2 regions of the Rhodococcus sp. ACT016 genome follow, and region 1 is predicted to be linked to the other one. Evidence: riboswitches for the same ligand, from Rfam matches in the RefSeq annotation. Region 1 holds a riboswitch; the other holds the start of a gene.
What was found. Region 1 has a riboswitch for S-adenosylmethionine ahead of ACQ5DX_RS00065 (aminotransferase class V-fold PLP-dependent enzyme). Riboswitches for the same ligand answer to the same signal wherever they lie in the genome.

Region 2: it holds a riboswitch for S-adenosylmethionine, as region 1 does, so the genes downstream of both, ACQ5DX_RS29515 (hypothetical protein) here and ACQ5DX_RS00065 (aminotransferase class V-fold PLP-dependent enzyme) in region 1, are expected to answer to the same signal.

Annotation. Positions count from the first base shown of each region.
Region 1 is NZ_JBEAET010000001.1:15,712-19,788, forward strand. It holds gene ACQ5DX_RS00055 (YciI family protein) at 1-408, shown strand, start outside; gene ACQ5DX_RS00060 (hypothetical protein) at 522-1,124, shown strand; SAM riboswitch class IV at 1,338-1,452, shown strand; gene ACQ5DX_RS00065 (aminotransferase class V-fold PLP-dependent enzyme) at 1,507-2,823, shown strand; gene ACQ5DX_RS00070 (putative leader peptide) at 2,889-2,972, shown strand; gene ACQ5DX_RS00075 (hypothetical protein) at 3,015-3,656, shown strand; gene ACQ5DX_RS00080 (methyltransferase domain-containing protein) at 3,668-4,077, opposite strand, start outside.
Region 2 is NZ_JBEAET010000002.1:581,853-585,929, reverse strand. It holds gene ACQ5DX_RS29530 (hypothetical protein) at 1-318, opposite strand, end outside; gene ACQ5DX_RS29525 (vWA domain-containing protein) at 387-1,028, opposite strand; gene ACQ5DX_RS29520 (hypothetical protein) at 1,051-1,332, opposite strand; gene ACQ5DX_RS29515 (hypothetical protein) at 1,489-1,893, opposite strand; SAM riboswitch class IV at 1,928-2,044, opposite strand; gene ACQ5DX_RS29510 (DUF3293 domain-containing protein) at 2,176-2,670, shown strand; gene ACQ5DX_RS29505 (hypothetical protein) at 2,875-3,441, opposite strand; gene ACQ5DX_RS29500 (hypothetical protein) at 3,619-4,077, opposite strand, start outside.

The DNA of each region.
Region 1 (4,077 bases):
GTTGCGACCGGGCACGTGGAACTGTGGCCGATGGTGGACTGGTTCTCGAAGGACGAGCCGATCGACACCTGGTGGGCGGCGTTGTTGCGCGAACCCCGGGGAGAGGCGGTGGAGCCCGGTTCGGCCGACTGGGAGGCCGGTATGGTCGAGCACCAGCGCTTCGGCGAGATCGCGGGCGACCGGGTCAAGGGTGGCGGGGCGCTGTACCCGCCGACGTCGGCGACGACCGTGCGGCTGCGAGGCGGCGAACTGCTACTCGCCGACGGCCCGTCCACCGAGTCCGCCGAGATCGCGAACGGGATCTACGTGCTGTCGGCGCCCGACCGGGACGCGGCGGTGGCGCTCGCGTCGCAGATCCCGCTGGGCCCGCGGGGGTGCGTCGAACTCCGGCAGATCGCCGCCGGCTGAGCTGACGCAGGGATCCCTCGGGTAGTCGGATCGACTACAGTGACCGGCCGTCCCGCCCGTTCCCCGAAGAGGATTCGGGTGCAACAGGTGCAACGGAAGCTGGTCTCAGGGCAATGACGGATGTCGGTGTGCGGGAACGCCGCAACGTGGTCGACGCGGCCGCACGGGTGCTGACCGAGGTCTGCGCGCCGTGGGTCGTCAACATCGCTTCGTCGATGGTGATCGGTATCGCGGTCGGCGCGCCCGGCTGGGGCGCGTTCGTCGCCCTGTGCGCGGGAGTCGTGCCGATGGCGGTCATCCTCGCCGGGATGCGGCGGGCGACGATCGGCGATCACCACGTCAGCAAGATCGACGAGCGACATCTGCTGATCGTGGTGCTGTTGTTCGTCGTGGTGGCCGGGTTGGTCGTGCAGGTCGTAGCGCATGCTCCGATCGAGATGATCGCGTTCATGTCGGCGGGCCTGGTGGCGTTGGCGGTGGCGGCGGCCATCACGAGCGTCTTCCGCTGGAAGGTCAGCGTCCACACCGGCGTCTCGGCCGGTGTGACGGTGGTACTGGCACTGGCGGTCTCACCGTGGTGGCTACTGGCCCTGACCCTCACACCGTTGGTCGGCTGGTCCCGGGTCCGTCTCGGAGCCCACACGACGGGGCAGGTCGTCGTCGGTGCGCTCACCGGCGCGGTCGCCGCCGGTCTGACCTATGCCCTGATCGCCTAGCGCGGAATCGGTGCCGTCCCTGCCGGATGCCGTGGCTCGATCATCGATTGTGCTGTGGCACTGAGGCTTCGGAGTCGAATCGCCGTCTTGGCGGAGGTCGACGCGGACGGGTCGGCGGCGCGACCGACCCCGAGTGGTGTGACGGCGATCTCGTTCGGGACCCGGTGGGTCGGGGTTGACATCGCGCGAATCGCTCTGCCATTCTCGTTGCCAGGTCACGAGTACCAGCGTCAAGCCCCGGCTAGCTGGTCGGCAACCCTCCAACCGCGGTGGGGTGCTCCGGGTGACGACCAGGTCATGGTCCAAAAGGACATGACAAGCGCGGACTCCGATGGCGTCGACTCTCACGGCCGACGAGTCCCGGGACTCGAAGGATGCTGTGATGACCGCTGTACTGAACGCTGACGCCTGTACGACCTCCCCCCTCGCCCGGGTTTCCGGCTGTGACTTGCAGGTTCCGCTCGTCGGGGGTGGAACCTGCACCTACGCGAACTTCGACTACGCGGCCAGCGCACCCGCTCTGGCGCAGGTCACCGACCGGGTTCAGGAACTGCTGCCGTTCTACGCGAGCGTGCACCGCGGCGCCGGCTACGCCTCCCGCGTGAGCACCGAGGCCTACGAGAACGCCCGTGTGGCCGTCGAGCGCTTCGTCGGCGCCGACGCCGACCAGGTTGTCGTCTTCACCCGCAACACCACCGACTCGCTCAACCTTCTCGCGAGCTGCGTTCCCGGCGACGTCGTCGTCCTCGACATCGAGCACCACGCAAACTTCCTGCCGTGGAAGAACTCCCGCGTCGTCGAGGCTGCCGACACGGTTGCCGAGACCATCGACCGCATCGTCGCCGAGCTGTCTGCCAAGCCCGCCGCGCTGCTTGCCATCACCGGCGCCTCCAACGTCACGGGTGAGGTGCTGCCGATCGCCCAGCTGGCCGAGGTCGCGCACCGCTGCGGCGCCCGCGTCCTCATCGACGGCGCGCAGCTCACCCCGCATCGCCGCGTGAACCTCGCCGAGACCGGCGTCGACTACCTGGCCTTCTCCGGCCACAAGCTGTACGCACCGTTCGGTGCCGGCGTGCTGGTCGGCCGCCGGGACTGGCTCGACGAGGGCGAGCCCTACCTCGCGGGCGGCGGTGCCGTGCGTGAGGTGACGCTCGAGGAGACCTGCTGGGCGCCCGCCCCCGCCCGCCACGAGGCCGGCAGCCCCAACGTCCTCGGTGTCGCTGCCCTTGCCGCCGCGTGTGATGCGTTGGCCGCGTTGGACTTCGGTAAGGTCGTCGCGCACGAGCGGGTCCTGTCGGCCCGCCTCGCCGAGGGCCTCGCGGAGATCGACCGCGTGCACCTGCTGCGTCTGTGGGCCGACGCCCCGGACAGCGTGGGCATCGTCACCTTCACGATCGACGGCTTCGAGCCCGGCGAGATCGCCGCGTACCTCTCGGCCGAGCACGGAATCGGTGTGCGCGACGGTCGTTTCTGCGCGCACCCGATCCTGAACCGCATCGGGCACGGCGACGGCGCCGTCCGTGCCAGCCTCGGCCTGGGCACCACGTCCGACGACGTCGAGCGCCTGATCGCCGCCGTCCGCCAGCTCGTGGCCGGCGAGGCGACCTGGAACTACGGCAAGACCGACGGCCTGTGGAACCCGGTTCCCGAGACCCGCGGCTTCTCCGCTGGTGGCACCGGCGCCTCCGAGTGCGTGTAACCGGCTCGGAATCAGTGTGATTCGAACTGTCGCGGGGGAGAGAATCGGGGGATAGCGTGACGCGCATGGAGTCGACGAACAGGGGCGGTCAGTGGTCCCGCCGTCATGTCGACCTGTGCCGTACGTCCTCGGGAATGTGTACGCGCTGACGTCCAACGCCGTCCACCACCCACTCTTCCCGAGGAATCGCCATGTCCCAGTCCGTTTTCACCTCCGCTCACTCAGTCGCGCCTCGCCGTCCGCTGCGCGTGGCCGTCGAACTGACCGGCGCCGGGCATCATCCCGCCGCCTCCCGGGTCGCCGGGAACATCCCGCTGACCGGCCCCGACTACTGGGTGGACCTGACCGTCGGCCCCGACACCCTCGACCTCGCGGCCCAACCGGCCGTCGTGCTCCGGATTCGCGCAGCCGACCTGCACGAGGCGCAGCGGGCCCGCGCCGCGATCCGCGCGCAGGTAGCCGCCGAAGGACGTGACCCGGACACCGTCACCGTCCTGGTCGACATCGAAACCCTGGTCGCGGTCGACTCCCGCAGCGCGCGTGCGGAACTCGCCCTTCTCGACGAGACGCTCGGGGTGCCGCACCAGCCGTCGTCGCTGTCGTACATCGGGACCGCCGACGGCCTGGCGAGCCTGATCGCCGACATCCACGCCGCCGACGTCGCCGACGGCGTCACCCTGCTGCCGCTGGCTCTGCCGAAGGTGCTCGAGCACGTCGTCGACGGCACGCTGCCGTGGCTCGAACGCCGCGGACTGGTCACGCTGTCGGACCGGGTCGACGAGGCGCTCGCCCGGTTCGGACTGGTGCGGGGAAGCCACGCCCGGGCGTCCTGAGCGGTCGAACCTCAGCGCGGCTTGTGGGCCTCGATGAGGAATCGGGTGGAATGCGCGACGAACGGACCATCCGCACGGATGTGTTCGTCGAGGTCGCGCAACCGGTCACCGTAGGCGTCGACGGTGAAGCCCGGAACTATCCAGATCACCTTCCTCAGAAAGTAGACGACCGCACCGATATCGAAGAACTCCATGCGCAGTCGCTCGAACCGCAGATCCACAATCTCGAGCCCGGCGGCGCGTGCCCCGTACGCGGCCGTGTCCGGATGCCGTAGTCGTCGCGCCTCGGGTTGCGGACCGAGGAAGAACTCGGCGAGCTCGAAGACGCTCTCGGGGCCCACGTGCTGGGCCAGATAGGTTCCGCCGGGGGCGAGCACCCGCGCGATGTCCGGCCACGACACGGTGTTGGGGTGACGACTGG
Region 2 (4,077 bases), on a different contig from region 1:
GCGTTCGGTGGTCCAGGCCAGCATCTCGGCGTCTGCGTAGGCGCGGGCCTGTGACAGTGCCTCGTCCCTCGATAGTCCTTCGGTCTGCAGCTCTGCGAATCGTGTCTGGAACAGCCTTTCCCTGTCCCGGTGCTCGGCCCAGCCGGTCTGGTTCGGCCACCCGGTATTGCTCTTGACCGCGCACCAGTAACCGCCGCGCCATTCGTAGCGTGGCGGCGCAACCGACAGCACCGCGGCCTCGGCCTGCAGTTGCGCGACAAAGCGTTCCGCGTGGCCTTCCGGATCGTCGAAGAACTCATTCCCCCGAACAGATGGCATGGTGTGCCTCCTTGGTGACGGTGCAAAAACGAGCGGCCATGGCGTGTGCCGGACGGCGCGCGGCGGTGTCAGTCGTCGAGGGCCGCGCGCTGTGCGTCGCTGAACACCGGCATGGCAGCGGCGGCGTCGACGGTCTTGGCAGCGCGGTAGCTGCGGATGTTGGCCGACGCGGCGGCCATCGCGTCGCGTGACTTGCCCTTGCTGTAGGTGAGGGACTGGTCGCGCTTGATCCCGAGCCGGGTGCCGACCTCGACGGCGTCCTGGTCGGCACCCATGTACAGGAACTGCCAGTCGAACCGATTGGTATGCAGTTCCACGAGTGCCTTGATCGCGGGGTGGGTCCACTCGCGGCTGGCGTTCTCGTGGCCGTCGGTCATGATCGCGACGATCACCGTTCCTGGACGCTCTTCCTCTGGGAGAGATCCGATTTCGGCGCTGACGTCGGTGATGAGGGTGCCCATCGCGTCGAGTAGCGCGGTGTTCCCGCGCGGCCGGAGGTCCAGCGGCGGGACCTCGTCGAGCGCCACACCCTGGTAGACGACCTCGTAGGTGGTCGAGAACTGGGCGAGGGTCACCCGGCACTGGCCGGCGGCGCCGCGCTGGTCGTTGATGAACGTGGTGAAACCCCCCTCGATATCGGACTTGATGCTCTGCATCGAGCCCGAGCGGTCGAGCAGGAACACGAGATGGGTCACGTCCGGATTGGCCATGGAGGATCCTTTCGGTGGGGGCTCAGGTGTTGCGGCGCGGTTTGAACCGCATCGGTTGCGGGGTGGCAGGTGGGGTGGCGGGTACGCCGCCCTTCTTGTCGTACCGGGCACGCTGGATTTCTTTGGCGGTTACCCGTTTGTCCGGGCGGGCGTAGGGGGAGAGCATCGGGGTGCGTGCCAGTCTCGGGCCGACGGCGTTCTCGGTGAGACCGGCCTTCGCTCCCGCGGAGCGCAGGGACAGTTCGTGGTCGAGGACCGCGTGAGCGAGCTGTTCGTCGAGCAGCTCGCTCACTTCCTCCAACACGACCCGAAGATGTTCCAATGCGGTTGGGGGATCGGCGGATTCAGCATGATCGAGTTCGTCCCGGATTCGGGCGTAGCGGTTGGACATGACTTACCATACCGCAATATCTGCGGGTCCGCAATATTTGCGGACCCTGGAATGTGCGCCCGCTGCGGCTCAGGCCGCCAGCCCCTCCGCGGCGTCAAGGTTGGCGATGACCCGGCATGCACCGTCGCGGGTGAGCGTTCCGCGGTGGTGCAGGGCGACGACGATGCTCTCGACAAGAGGTCGGGTGAAACGCTTGCGGCGCTGCTTGCCGATGCGTTCGGGTTCGATGGGGCTGCCGTCCGGGTGGGTGACGTTCCTGAGCACCCAGTGCACCCACTGGTCGGACTTGCCGAACAGGGCGGCAACGTCACTGACGAAGTAGGTCCTCGGGCATGCATTGGCGGCCAGCAGTGCGGCGAGCCGTTCGTCGGCGCCATTGTCGGCCGATTCCGACAGGCGGTGCGTCGGGTCGGGCGCCCCGAAGTGAGCGTTTGCGCCGGGCAGCTCGTACACGGGGGTGAGGGTGTGGCTCATGAGGTTCCTTCTGCGGTGATGCCCGCCGCGAGCGGGGGCGTACTTGCTCGCCGCCGGTTGGCGGTGGCCACTTCGTCATCCGAACCACCCCGGAAACGCCTTGGGGTTGGTGTGCGGCCAGGTCGGAGCTTGGCGGCCGCATCTCGTGAAGATGTCGGGCCTTCCAGCCCAACGAGATCCACGATACCGCACAAACTGCGCATACGCAATAACTGCGGAAATCTGTGGACCGCGATGTCCCACGACGCGCACCGATCCTCGTGGGCTGGCTAGGTTGAGGCGGTGCAGGAATACGACGACTTCGTGTGGACACCGCGCCACGATCTGGCCCAGCTCGCCCGCGAGCGCACGCCGTGGGAGTTCTACCTGAACACGATGGTGCGGTTCGAGACCGACGGAGGGGGCGTCGTCCGCCCCTGCGACGAGAGCGATGGAGAGACTCACCCTCCGTTCGGGCCGCTGCACGTGGTGACGGCGATCCAGCCGGATCCGGAACCCGCCAACGTTTCTCGTGCGCGCATGCAGATTCTCGACCGATACCTGTACGCCGGCGGGATCCGTTCGATGCCCGCGGTGGGGTCCAGCTTCACCGGCGATCACAGCGAGGACAGTCGGGCGGTGTTCGGACTGACCGACCACCAGGCACGCGATCTCGGTGCGCGATTCGGGCAGGTCGCAGTCTTCGCCTGGAACGGGCCCCACTGGTCGCTGCTGGCATGCGCCGGCGATCGGCACTCCCACCGGGGATGGCGATGGGAGCACTCCCACGCCGTGTAGTCCACCGGCACCGGCGAACGACAGGTGTCGGTGGATTCGCCCGCTCGGTCATCTTTCTCCGGTGCTGGACGCGCCGTAGCGGCCCCGCTCCCACGTTCCCCGCTCGTCGTGGATCCGGTGGCGTGCGTACGGCGCCCTGACCATTGCGGGGAGTCGACGGGTCGACGGGCGGGCGCGCCCGTCGACCGATAACCGGCTCTTATGTCAGGTGCGACCGGCGCTGCTCTTCTCGACCTGTTTCGTGAGGTCACCGATGGCCTTCGCCACCCCCGACAGCGTTCCCGGAGCCCGCTGAGCGTGGCCGATGTATCTCGTGAGGTCGAGTCTGTACGTGTGCGGGACGAGTGGCCCGTACGGCCCGGTGGCGGTGATGGTGACGTCGAACTGCCGCTCGGTCTCCGTGGCCACGATGTCGCTTGCGAGGCCGAGGTTCCAGATCATGGTGCGGCCGGGAGGGAGCGAGGCGAAGTCGCTCTCGCGCGGACCGACGGAACCGGACGGGCGCCAGGACTCCGGCAGCGGAGGGTCGATCACGACGTGCACATTCTCGGCGACGGTAGGCCCCTCGTTCTTGAGGATGAGGTGGAAGAAGGCCGCATCGCGGTCGTCGGGGCGAATGTCGACCCAGACGTACGGCTGCGCGGCGTTTTCGATCATTTGTTGTTGCAGGTTCGTCTGCCGACGGGCACTTCCGGCCTGCCAGAACGCGGCGACCATAGAGGATAGCGCGATGATGGCGGCCACGACCGCGATGGTGGCCTCAGCACTCATCGGATCTACCTCGTTGCATGCGAAGGTGTACGCCACGTCGGTCGACATCGCGAACAGCAAGTTAACCACCATGTCCGAGGCCGAGTTGAGACCGAGGTCGCCACACTGCGCGGATCTTGCCGAATGGGTAATTCGCAGGACTCGAATACGCAGGCTTACGGGGTGAAGGCCATCCGGCTACCGGTCCGGCAGTAGACGTTCGACGATCGGCGAGAGGTCCTCGACCTCGGCAACGTCGATCACCAGTTCACCCTCGAACAGTTCGTGATGATCGCGGGCGGTTGCTGTCCAAGTGCCGGTGAGGCAATCTGCCCCGGGTGCGCGGATCACGAGTACAAACTCGTCGTCGTCGTCGTCGCTGTCGTAGGTCGCGTTCGGGCGCAGTTCTTTCAGCGTCAGGCGCAGGTCGACGGAGCCCGAGTTGGTGAAGGCGACCAACTCCGGCCGGTAGGAAGGCGGCGACAGGGCGAAGTCATGGAGGTTCGGAAGCTGGCCCGATATCCAGGGAGGATGGACGGGCCTGGGCCCCCACGGCCGCGGCGGTTCCGGCAACCTGTTCGTCAGAACGTCGACGTCCACCCTGCTGAGTGCTTCCACCGGTCCATCGAGATGAATCTTCACCTCCACTCCCTCCAT